One region of the Erwinia sp. AK-PDG3-5 genome, then DNA from elsewhere that is predicted to be linked to it. Evidence: predicted binding sites of a transcription regulator. Region 1 holds the regulator's gene; each other region holds the start of a gene.
The links. Region 1 encodes LexA, which represses DNA repair genes until DNA is damaged. Its sites were predicted from a motif close to TNCTGTATGTACATACAGNA; they were not measured.
Positions count from the first base shown of each region.

Region 1 (3,126 bases):
ACGTGGCAAAACCGTACCGTCGATTTCCAGCGGATCTAAAGGATCGGGCAGATCCTGTTTACGGCATTGCTCACGCAACGCCAGCAGATCGGCCTTTGAATCATAAGGCAGCACATACATAATAGGGCGCGATGTATCCAGCGCCAGCTCGGAAACCGGCTCGGCGGGAATCGCTTTACTTTTTACCAGGAATTTTACTGGTAAATTCAATAAGTTATAATATAAGTTACGCCAACCTGACATAGATACCATGAAGCCTCTTGTTAGCAAAGCGCCGCAAGCATACCAGAAAGCGCCAGTGAGATCTGTGGTGTTGCAAAATGTGCGCCACCCAGACATTGACGTTAAACATCTCAAAGGGTTCCCTGATTATGGCAAATAACGTCACCGGATTGACTCGCATCATTAATGCAGCCGGTTATTCGTGGAAAGGAATACGCGCCGCCTGGCAAAACGAAGCGGCTTTTCGCCAGGAAGCGGTGGCCGGCATTGTCGCGGTGATTGTGGCGTGCTGGCTGGATGTGGACGCCGTCACCCGGGTGCTGCTGATTGGGTCGGTGATGTTGGTGATCATTGTTGAAATCCTTAACAGCGCGCTGGAAGCGGTGGTCGACCGCATTGGCAGCGAGATGCATCCTTTATCGGGTCGCGCCAAAGATATGGGCTCCGCTGCCGTCTTGCTGACGATATTACTCGCTGTTTTCGTCTGGGTAATGCTGCTAATTCCCTGATTACGGCGCGTTTTCCATAATCTGACAAACTGCTGTTTTTTCCGCATCTTTAGGTTTTCAACGCACAAATACCTGTATATACTCACAGCTGACTGTATAAACAACCAGGGGGCGGGATGAAAGCACTAACTGCAAGGCAGCAGCAGGTCTATGACCTGATACGCGACCACATTAACCAGACCGGCATGCCACCGACGCGGGCAGAAATCGCTGCACAGCTCGGTTTCCGTTCCCCGAATGCGGCTGAAGAGCATCTCAAAGCGCTGGCACGTAAAGGCGTGATCGAGATTGTTTCCGGCGCCTCTCGCGGTATCCGTCTGATGATGGAAGAAGAGGAAGGGTTGCCGCTGATTGGCCGTGTCGCCGCAGGTGAACCTTTGCTGGCGCAAGAGCACATTGAAGGCCACTACAAGGTGGATCCTGAACTGTTCAAGCCGGGCGCCGACTTCCTGCTGCGTGTTAGCGGCATGTCGATGAAAGATATCGGGATTATGGACGGCGATCTGTTAGCTGTGCACAAGACTCAGGATGTGCGTAACGGCCAGGTCGTGGTAGCGCGCATTGACGATGAGGTGACGGTAAAGCGCCTTAAAAAGCAGGGCAATATCGTGCATCTGCTGCCTGAAAACGGCGAATTCCAACCGATCGTGGTCGATCTGCGCTTGCAGACCCTGTCGATTGAAGGTCTGGCCGTCGGTGTAATCCGCAACGGCAACTGGCTGTAAACGCCTGACCTTAACGCGCTGCTTTCGCGGCGCGTTTCTCTTTTGGTAAGCTGTATGCCTTATTGACTGGCATATTCAGCTTGCGTGATGCTTTTAAGCCAGTCGCACAGTGGATGACCATGCGATTATTTTCTCCCTCAGATAACCAACTCTGGCGGCTGGCGCTGCCAATGATCCTGTCGAATATCTCCGTGCCCTTGCTGGGCCTGGTGGATACCGCGGTCATTGGTCACCTTGACAGTCCTTCCTACCTCGGCGGCGTTGCCGTGGGCACTACCGCGACCAGCTTCCTGTTTATGCTGCTGCTGTTCCTGCGGATGAGCACCACCGGATTAACGGCGCAGGCCTTTGGTGCGGGTGATAAACCTGCGCTGGCACGTGCACTGATGCAACCGCTATTGATTGCCCTGGCGGCTGGCCTGCTGTTCATTCTGCTGAAATCCCCGCTTAACCACCTGGCGCTCTCTGTCGTGGGTGGCGATCCTGCCGTGCTGCATCAGGCCACCCTGTTCATGAATATCCGCTGGTTAAGTGCACCTGCGACGCTTGCCAACCTGGTATTACTGGGCTGGCTGCTGGGCGTACAGTATGCCCGTGCACCGGTGATCCTGCTGGTTGTGGGAAACCTGGTCAACATCGTGCTGGATCTGTGGTTCGTGATGGGGCTGGGCTGGGGCGTACAGGGTGCGGCGGCGGCCACGGCGATTGCAGAATACGTCACGCTGGCGATTGGGCTGGTGATGGTCTGGCGGGTGCTGAAACTGCGGGGCATTTCGCTGCCGATGCTGAAAACCGCCTGGCAGGGCAATTTCGGCCGGCTGCTGCGGCTGAATCGCGACATTATGTTGCGCTCTTTACTGCTGCAACTGTGCTTTGTTTCGTTGACGATATTGGGGGCGCGGCTGGGCAGTGAGGTCGTCGCCGTCAACGCCGTATTGCTGATGTTCCTGACCTTCACCGCTTACGCGCTGGACGGCTTTGCCTATGCGGTAGAAGCCTGCTCCGGCGAAGCCTATGGGGCAAAGGACGCAAAAAGGTTGCTGCTGATTTGGCACGCGGCCTGCCGTCAGGCAGGACTGGTGGCGCTGGCCTTCTCGATTATCTATGGACTGACCGGCACGCATATTGTTGCCTTACTGACCTCCATCCCTGAGCTGCAGCAGCAGGCTGACACCTATCTGTTCTGGCAGATTGTCCTGCCGGTCTGCGGGGTCTGGTGTTATCTGCTGGATGGCATGTTTATTGGTGCTACGCGCGCCAGTGAAATGCGCAATGGCATGCTGATTGCGGCACTGGGCTACGGCGCGACGCTGTTCACCGTGCCGGCGTTAGGCAACCATGGTCTGTGGCTGGCCGTTACCGTGTTCCTGCTGCTGCGTGGGCTGACGTTGTGGCTCATCTGGCGCAGGCACTGGCGCAACAACAGTTGGTTTGCGGGCTGAAATAATTCGTTACACCCACCTGCCGCTTCGTTATCTGCTGATCTCCCTGCCTTTTTTCACTTTTCGCTGTCACTTTTAGCTAAAAATGTGGCTTTATCTTTCGCCATTACGGGCAAACTCGCCATCATCTACTACAATTATCTGTACGTTAAGCAGTTAAGCAGCGTTTTATGTTGCTGCTGTGTGGTCTGCAAAGACGAAATCCCTAAAGCTGTGAACCTAAGGTTG
Region 1 covers NZ_CM165967.1:4,422,172-4,425,297, reverse strand. Annotated here, with positions in the region: gene plsB (glycerol-3-phosphate 1-O-acyltransferase PlsB) at 1-243, opposite strand, end outside; gene AC1UKS_RS20690 (diacylglycerol kinase) at 372-731, shown strand; gene lexA (transcriptional repressor LexA) at 848-1,456, shown strand; gene dinF (MATE family efflux transporter DinF) at 1,576-2,898, shown strand.

Region 2 (3,126 bases), 1.2 Mb from region 1:
CAAGGATCAACAGCTTAGGTTGCAATACCAGCGCTCTGGCCAGTGCCAGTTGTTGCTGCTGCTCAATCTGTAAATCGCCGCTGCGCTGATGGCGCAGGGAGTAGAGGGCAGGAAACAGGTCATAGACCATCTGCGGGATAGCCCGGTGGCGTTCCAGACCCGCGCCGGCCAGCAGGGCAATTTGCAGGTTATCTTCCACGCTAAGCTGGGAGAAAAGCTGTCGTCCTTGCGGCACATAGCCAATGCCCAGCGCAGCCCGTTGCTCCATCGGCTGTAGCAGCAGATCCTGCGGCGGGCGGTTGGCTTCCTGCCAGGTCATCGAACCGCTGTTAATCGGCAGATGGCCCATGATGCAGTTGACCAGCGTGGTTTTTCCCATGCCGGGACGTCCCAGTACGCCGGTACAGGTGCCAGGGGCGAGATCCAGATCAACATCCCACAGGATGTGATTTTGTCCATAAAATTGGTTGATTGAACGTAAGCTGAGCATCTGACACTCTCCTCCAGACAGTTTTCGATCGCACCTGGTTGCATCCGCTCTACGTCGTGTGGCAAACAGTCGTCAACGTCTCCTGCGAGACGCCTGCGGCTTTGTGCTCCTCGCTCTGGTGTTATGAAAGCGTGAGGCGGTTAGACAGAGTCTTGCAATTGGCAGGCCAACCTGGCAAAAGTCTCAGAAAACGCCCGCCCGCCTGATGATTAGCACCAGTAATTAGTAATAAAACTTAAACAATTGCCCGGGGTAATATTCCGCTGCACTTTGTCAGTGCTATGGACGAATCATTTCTGGTGCAGTTGCCTGTCTCAGTGGCAACCCGCGACTGTCATCAAAGTGAAAAAAACGTCGAAATAGGGCTAGCGGCAACGGGGGAAATATGCCTTTCAGGACCATTAATCCTCAAGCGTCAGGCGAAAATAATGCAAAAAAAAATATTTGCGGCCCCGTTCTCAGGGCAATGACGTTTTATACACATCAGACGGCTCGGGCGCTCAAATCAGTTATCCACCATTCCTGTGGATAACCATGTGCATGAGCGTCTGAAAACTTACGGCAGGCGAGAGCGGACGCGGGTTGAGCACGAGTTGACGCGAAACTCATCTCTGAGCGCAAAGGGTGATTTATCAATATGTTAGTTAAAATCAAGCACCCGAAAAATCTCAGTTGCCTGGCCCGCCGCATTTTGTCAGTGCTGCTTGACAAATGTTAAAGCGCTTCCTCTTTTGGGGATAACCTGTCCGACCTGCCGCATTGCTGATTGCCCATTGGGTCAGCAAAGGGCATCGCTGAACGCATAAGCAATATCTTGCAAAATTACTGTAATTATATCCAGTCTTTTTTTCTGGTAAATTCGCAGTAGCAGAGTAAAATTAGGATCCTGTTCGCGTCATTCATTACCAGGTAGCCACTCAATGAGCAAAGTCTTTAAACTCAACTCCGAATTCAAACCCGCTGGTGACCAGCCCGAGGCGATCCGTCGTCTGGAAGAGGGGCTGGAAGACGGGCTGGCGCACCAGACGCTGCTCGGGGTAACCGGCTCAGGTAAAACCTTCACCGTGGCCAACGTGATTGCCGACTTAAACCGGCCAACCATGGTGCTGGCACCGAATAAAACGCTGGCGGCGCAGCTGTACGGCGAAATGAAAGAGTTCTTCCCGGATAACGCGGTGGAGTACTTCGTCTCTTACTACGACTACTATCAGCCGGAAGCGTATGTGCCCAGTTCCGACACCTTTATCGAAAAGGATGCCTCGGTAAACGAACATATCGAGCAGATGCGTCTGTCAGCAACCAAAGCGCTGCTGGAGCGACGGGATGTGATTGTGGTCGCCTCGGTGTCGGCCATCTATGGTCTGGGCGATCCTGACCTGTATCTGAAGATGATGCTTCACCTGACCCGTGGCATGGTGATCGATCAGCGTTCTATCCTGCGCCGTCTGTCGGAATTGCAGTATTCCCGCAACGATCAGGCGTTCCAGCGCGGCACCTTCCGCGTGCGCGGCGAAGTGATTGATATCTTCCCGGCGGAATCGGACGATTATGCGCTGCGCGTCGAACTGTTTGACGAAGAGGTTGAGCGTCTGTCGATCTTCGATCCGCTCACCGGGCAGGTCACTTCCGTGGTCCCGCGCTACACAATCTACCCGAAAACCCACTACGTGACCCCGCGCGAGCGCATTTTGCAGGCGATGGAAGAGATCAAAGTTGAGTTGGCCGACCGGCGCAAGGTGCTGCTGAACAACAACAAGCTGCTGGAAGAGCAGCGCATCTCTCAGCGTACCCAGTTCGATCTGGAGATGATGAACGAGCTGGGCTACTGCTCCGGTATTGAGAACTACTCGCGCTATCTCTCCGCGCGCGGGCCGGGGGAAGCGCCGCCAACCCTGTTTGACTATTTACCGGCGGACGGCCTGCTGGTGGTCGACGAATCCCACGTCACCATTCCGCAAATCGGCGGGATGTACAAAGGCGACCGCGCGCGTAAAGAGACGCTGGTGGAATACGGTTTTCGTCTGCCTTCGGCGCTGGATAACCGCCCAATGAAGTTCGAAGAGTTTGAGGCGCTGGCGCCGCAGACCATTTATGTCTCGGCAACGCCGGGTAAATATGAGCTGGAGAAATCCGGCGGTGAAGTGATCGATCAGGTGGTGCGCCCAACCGGCCTGCTGGATCCGCTGATCGAAGTGCGTCCGGTCAGCACTCAGGTGGATGACCTGCTGTCTGAGATTCGTAAACGCGTGGCAATCAATGAGCGCGTGCTGGTGACGGTGTTAACCAAACGTATGGCCGAGGATCTCACCGAGTATCTGGAAGAGCACGGTGAGCGGGTGCGTTACCTGCATTCGGATATCGACACCGTCGAGCGCGTGGAGATCATCCGTGACCTGCGTCTGGGCGAGTTTGATGTGCTGGTCGGCATCAACTTACTGCGAGAAGGTCTGGATATGCCGGAAGTGTCGCTGGTGGCGATTCTGGATGCTGATAAAGAGGGCTTCCTGCGTTCCGACCGCTCGCTGATCCAGACCATTGGTCGCGCCGCGCGTAACCTGAACGGTAAGGCCATTCTCTACGGCGATAAAATCACGCCGTCGATGGAGCGCGCCATCGGCGAAACCGAGCGCCGCCGC
Region 2 covers NZ_CM165967.1:3,247,038-3,250,163, reverse strand. Annotated here, with positions in the region: gene AC1UKS_RS15025 (ABC transporter ATP-binding protein) at 1-490, opposite strand, end outside; gene uvrB (excinuclease ABC subunit UvrB) at 1,411-3,126, shown strand, end outside.
Region 2: a site for LexA is predicted at 1,314-1,333, ahead of uvrB (excinuclease ABC subunit UvrB). Genes of this name have one in related genera too.

Region 3 (3,126 bases), 2.3 Mb from region 1:
TTCTTCCCGGCTGAAGCCAACGGTGGCGTGAAGGCGCTGCAGGCGATTGGCGGCCCATTCCCTCAGGTGCGTTTCTGCCCGACGGGCGGCATTTCGCCGGCGAACTACCGTGACTATCTGGCGCTGAAAAGCGTGCTCTGTATTGGTGGTTCCTGGCTGGTTCCGGCTGATGCGCTGGAAGCAAGGGATTACGATCGTATCACCCAGCTGGCCAGAGAAGCGGTAGCGGGCGCGCGATAAGACGTCAGATCAGGCATAAAACAAAAGGGATGGCACAGGCCATCCCTTTTTTGTTGGTACGAAAGCGCGGTTATCCGCTGACTTTCACACCGGCTGCACAGGCAATCGCGCGCTGTACCGCGTCATCGATGTTCTCGCCCGTGGCCAGCGCCACGCCCAGACGGCGCTTACCCCGGACTTCCGGTTTGCCGAACAGACGAACCTGCAGACCGGCGCCCAGCACGCCACCCAGATTGGCAAACTGCACGTTATCGCTGTCCAGTTCCGGCAGGATCACCGCAGATGCGGCGGCGCCGTACTGACGAATGCCCCCGATCGGCAGACCGAGGAAGGCACGCACGTGCAGGGCAAATTCGGACAGGTCCTGAGAAATCAGCGTCACCATGCCGGTGTCGTGTGGGCGAGGGGAAACTTCGCTGAACACCACCTCATCACCACAGACAAACAGCTCAACACCAAACAGGCCGTGGCCGCCCAGTGCCTTAACCACTTCTTCGGCAATCTGCTCAGCACGTTGTAGCGCGAGGGCGCTCATCTGCTGCGGCTGCCAGGATTCACGGTAGTCGCCATCTTCCTGACGGTGGCCAATCGGCGCGCAGAAGTGAATGCCATCAACCGCGCTGATGGTCAGCAGGGTGATTTCGAAATCAAACTTCACCACACCTTCAACGATCACCCGGCCTGCACCGGCACGTCCGCCTTGCTGCGCGTATTCCCAGGCGGCATCCAACTGTGACGCTTCGCGGATAAAGCTCTGGCCTTTACCTGACGAGCTCATCACCGGCTTCACAATGCACGGGAAGCCAATTTCATCAGCCGCCTGATTAAACGCCTGCTGGCTGTCGGCAAAGCGGTAGGTCGAGGTAGGTAACGCCAGCTCTTCTGCCGCCAGGCGACGGATGCCTTCACGGTTCATGGTCAGGCGGGCAGCGCGGGCGGTTGGCACCACGTGTTGACCCTGTTTTTCCAGCTCAATCAGCATATCGGTGGCGATGGCTTCAATTTCCGGCACGATATAATCCGGGCGTTCCAGCGCAACCAGCGCTTTTAACGCCTCGCCATCCAGCATATTAATCACATGACTGCGGTGTGCCACATGCATGGCAGGCGCATCGGCATAGCGATCGACGGCAATCACTTCAACACCAAGACGCTGGCATTCCAGCGCCACTTCTTTGCCCAGTTCACCTGAACCTAACAGCATTACGCGGGTTGCGGCAGGGCGCAGCGCGGTACCAAGAGTGGTCATAATCTCTACCTGATTGGATGGAAAAAACGCGCGAAGTATAAACGAAAACGATTGCGCGTACATCCGCTTTCCAGGGTTGAGCGAAAAAGAGACGTCTGATATACTGTATAAAAATACAGTTAACTGAGGTGTGGATTATGCCTGTTGAAATCAAATATGTTGTCGTCAGAAAAGGTGAGGAAAAGATGACATTCGCCAGTAAGAAAGAAGCCGACGCGTACGATAAAATGCTCGATATGGCAGAGGCCTTTTCTGATTGGTTGAGCGTGGCACCTCTGGGCATGGAAGAAGAGCAGCGTGAAGCGCTGGGCATGTTCCTCGCAGAAAATAAAGATGCCGTGCAGCATATTCTGCGTACCAGCAAGATGCCTGAAGCGAGCGAGTCCTCCGCCGCTGGCAATGATGCTGAACCGAACGTTGAACAAGACACTGCTGAAGCTGCAGCAGAAGAACCGGCTGAAGAGTCTGATGCGCAAGAGCCGGAAGCCGTAACGGGTAAAGCGGCCAAAGCAAAATCGGCTACACGAACCGTTAAAGCTGCCTGATCCTTTTTTCTTCATCACAGCCTGTGGCGCGAAGGGTATTTTTCCCCCTTTGCGCCATATAACCTTGCTTTAACTCTTCCCTGTTAGTGACTTGCTTCACCGGCTACCGTTAACGATCGCCGCCGGATAATACCTTTTTCAATGACTGCAGCGCTTTGTTGGCCACCTCTGCCGGCGGCAGTTGATGATAACAATCGCTGAACACTTCCAGTCCTATCGGGCCTGAATAGCCTTGCTGATGCAGATAGTCAGCCAGGGATGAAAGCGGGAAATTTCCTTCGGCTGGCAATAAACGCTGATGGCGTGCCACATCCACCAGACGATCGTGGTTGGGAAGGGTAACCAGGTCTGACAGCTGGACCAGGAAGATCTTATCCATCGGAATCCCCGCCAGATCGTCCACCGTCCGGTTCAGCACGAAAATGTGAAACGCATCCACCACTAGTCCAAGATTGGGTTCATTGACCTTTTGCACCAGTTGCCAGGCCGCGGCCGTGTTGTTGATATGCGTGCTCCATGCCATGGCTTCAAAGGCCACGCGCAGGCCACGTTTGCCTGCCTGACGGGCCAGCCAGCGTATATCTTCCTCTTCCCGATCTGCAATGCAGCCCTGATGGGTAGATGCAGGCGTCAGTAAGGTTGTTGCGCCCAGTTCAACGGCGGTATCCAGCATCTGCAGGGCTTCCTGGCGTTTACTCTCTCGCTGATCGTCTGGGGCGCCGTCAAAATCCAGCAGCACCTGGTAATCCGTCATGGCCAGGCCGTGGTTATCCAGTAATCTGGCCACATCACTGGCATCGCCGCTGGCTGCCTCCACGTCCTGACGCCAGAGCTCAACCTGATCAAACCCGGCCTGGCTGGCGGCCTTCAACTTCTCTTCCGTGCTGCCGCCAAGCAAAACCGTATTGATAAACAGCGGATTATTATTGAATCTCATGATGATTTTTCCCTTACGCTGGTGCTTTAAAAAAAATAAATCCTGTCGATTCAGCCGCCACTTTTGGCGAAGCATTATGAACCAGAAGGTTCGACTGGTGGGGCAAGTATAGCTGACGGCTTAGCATCAGCTGACCGTGAAGGTTTTCCAGGCTT
Region 3 covers NZ_CM165967.1:2,093,077-2,096,202, forward strand. Annotated here, with positions in the region: gene AC1UKS_RS09620 (bifunctional 4-hydroxy-2-oxoglutarate aldolase/2-dehydro-3-deoxy-phosphogluconate aldolase) at 1-240, shown strand, start outside; gene purT (formate-dependent phosphoribosylglycinamide formyltransferase) at 311-1,489, opposite strand; gene AC1UKS_RS09630 (YebG family protein) at 1,627-2,034, shown strand; gene AC1UKS_RS09635 (sugar phosphate isomerase/epimerase family protein) at 2,144-2,971, opposite strand.
Region 3: a site for LexA is predicted at 1,591-1,610, ahead of AC1UKS_RS09630 (YebG family protein). Genes of this name have one in related genera too.

Region 4 (3,126 bases), 1.3 Mb from region 1:
TCGCTTGGGCCGTCATCCACCAAATCATCCATTGGAGAGAAGTCGAACGCTCCGGCGGTATCCAGTTTGAAGGACGGAGCCTGCTGCTGCTCCTCTTCGCCATAGCGTTGCTGCTGTTGTTCAGCAAACTGACGAGCCAATGCAGCCTGTTGCAGAGCGGCTTCATCATCTTCAGCGAACTCTTCGCCATAGCGCGTCTGCTGCTGAGCCATAAAGGCCTCGCGCAGATGGGCCTCTTCAAACTCCATCGCATCTTCATCCGCAGCGGGCAGAGTGGCGGAGGTGGATCCCAGCAGTTCCTGCTCTTCTTTCGCCTTCTCTTCAGCCATACGCTGAGAAGGCAATTTGATGCCATAAGAAGCCAGTTCACGACGCGTTGGCAATTTAACCGGGTTAGGACGCGGCAATGCCGGGCCGATGCCCTGCTTAACCTGAGGGTTAAGCGGCGCCTCACTGGTCGCACTGAATCCCGGCATAAACGGCGCGGACGCTGCCGCGACTTTAGCCGCAGCTACGATACCCTGCGTGCCAGCAGCCATATCGGTTGGCTGAGTGGACTGCGGAGCAGAGAAGTCGAATGGTGAAGAACTGTCTCGCCAGTTCCCCATGCGTGGCCCTTCATCTTCGTCATCCACCTGCACTGAAGGTGCAGGTGTAGTCTCCTCCGGCATTTCAAAGCGGTAAAGTTCAGGCGTTTGTGCTACTGGCATAGACGTAACAGGCTCGGCAGTCGCCGCCTGAGCAGGAGCATAAGCAGGCTCAGCGGGGACTTGCGCAGGCTTAACCCTGGCGACCGGAGAAACCGGGGCAGCAGGAGCCGCTTCAGCATGAGCAGCCGCAGCCAATGGCGCCGCAGCTGCAGCCGATTTGCTCAGAAGCGGATCGTTGTCCGCTTCTTCATGCTCATCATCCTGCAGTATTTTCTTCGGCGCAGACAGCAGCACATCATCTTCTTCGCCGCGGGCGCTTTGCTTCAGAACAGGCGTAGCCGTAGCCGCTTCGCCCTGTTCGTCTTCATCATCATGCCAGCGCTCATCGTTACGCGAACGATTACTGGCAAAGGTCAGCACGCCCATCACCACACCACCGATTTTCTCAGCGATAGTGAGCCAGGACCAACCGGTATAGAGCGTTAATCCCGCAGCCCAGATGCACAGCAGCGTCAAGGTGCCGCCGGCGCTGCTGAACCATGGCGCCATGGCATTACTCAGCAGGCTGCCAATCACGCCACCCGAGGCGAAGTACCAAATGTCATCAGCATTCAACGCCGCAAGGCCGCATGAGGTGATAACCAAAGCCAGCACGCCAATCAGGCGCAGAGCGACTGCGAAGTAATCAATGAATTCCTGAGAGTGGCGCTGTCGGAAAGTAATCCAACAAAGGCCCAAAATGACCGGAGGAATGGCATAGGCCATCACACCAAAAATGAAGAACAGGGTATCCGCAAGCCAGGCGCCAATGCCGCCGCCCACATTGTGGATAGGTTCATGCCAGGCGGTCTGGGACCAGCTGGGATCGGAAGGATTGAAGCTCACCAACGCTGCCATCAGATAAACGGCAAAAAGAGCCACAACAATCAACAACGCTTCGAGCAGACGACGCCCACTGCTAAGCGGTTGCAAGGATACTTCTTTATCTTCTGTGTATTCCTGGCTCAAGAGTACTCTCCAGGGGCCTGTAAACTATGGAGGCAACAGCGCCGGGCGAGCCCGACGCTGAACCTGTATGAATTCACAGGAGTGTACCGAAAACTATCAGGTTTTGCACCTGCCCTGTGTTACCGCGTTTTAATGACTAAGCGGTTACTTTGTTTCACTTCTTCCATGACGACATAGGTCCGCGTATCGTTCACGCCTGGCAGACGTAGCAGGGTCTCGCCCAGTAATTTACGGTAAGCCGACATATCAGGAACACGGGTTTTCAGCAGATAGTCAAAATCGCCTGAAACAAGATGACACTCTTGAGTTTCCTCAAGTTTTTGTACGGCGGCGTTAAATTGCTCAAACACATCCGGTGCGCCACGATTCAGAGTAATCTCAACGAATACCAGCAGTGACGCGTCCAGATAGTGTGGATTCAACTGCGCGGTATAACCAAGGATAAATCCCTGGCGCTCGAGGCGACGGACACGTTCAAGGCAGGGTGTCGGGGATAAACCCACACTCTTGGAAAGATCGACGTTAGAAATTCGACCATTCTTTTGCAGTTCGTTAAGGATGTTGCGGTCGATCCTGTCCAGATCTTTACCAGGTCGTTTTTTATTGTCTACCATTATTATTGTCTCTCTTAATGCCTTCCCTTTACTTGCCATACCCTGGCGCATTCGATGTGCAGGGTTGTTCTAAGTGAAGTCAGGAGCCTGCTGCGCTTCTTGCAAAACGCCCATCCGTATGACGCATGTTGTCTGTCCACACCATGCGTCATGACCAATGACAGACTGAGTTTATTCGGCCAGCGTGCCAAAACATGGAATGAAAATCTGTTTTGCCAGCCTAAATCCCCTCTGCTTCCTACACTGTTTTCGCAAAAGCGCAGCCGATTGTCAAAGCAAAACAACTAAAACCAGTACAACATGCCAGAAGTATCGCTGCGTGACTGTTTTTAAATGGATATTTTCAGGGCATTGCACTGTCAGGCGTCAGCGTTTGCCCCAAAATAGCGCACAACTCGCCCGCAAGGTGAAAGGGTCCATTGGTCAAACCTTTCGCAGTCATCGTTAACAAAATCGCAGAATGCTTTTGTTGCCGCGTTAAATTCCCTACAATCGAAAAATGTTTGCCAGACAAATAATGAGGGTCTCATGAGCACGGCCAAACACAGTAAATTACTTATCCTGGGCTCAGGCCCGGCTGGTTACACCGCTGCCGTTTACGCAGCGCGCGCCAATTTGAATCCGGTTTTAATCACCGGCCTGGAAAAAGGCGGTCAGTTGACCACCACCACCGAAGTTGAAAACTGGCCGGGTGACCCGAACGATCTGACCGGGCCGGCGTTGATGGAACGTATGCAGGAGCATGCAGAGAAATTCAACACCGAGATCATTTTCGACCACATTCATACGGTCGATCTGCAGACGCGCCCGTTCAGATTAACCGGTGACAGCGCGGAATATACTGCTGATGCTTT
Region 4 covers NZ_CM165967.1:3,088,208-3,091,333, forward strand. Annotated here, with positions in the region: gene AC1UKS_RS14275 (DNA translocase FtsK 4TM domain-containing protein) at 1-1,658, opposite strand, end outside; gene lrp (leucine-responsive transcriptional regulator Lrp) at 1,778-2,272, opposite strand; gene trxB (thioredoxin-disulfide reductase) at 2,801-3,126, shown strand, end outside.
Region 4: a site for LexA is predicted at 1,720-1,739, ahead of AC1UKS_RS14275 (DNA translocase FtsK 4TM domain-containing protein). Genes of this name have one in related genera too.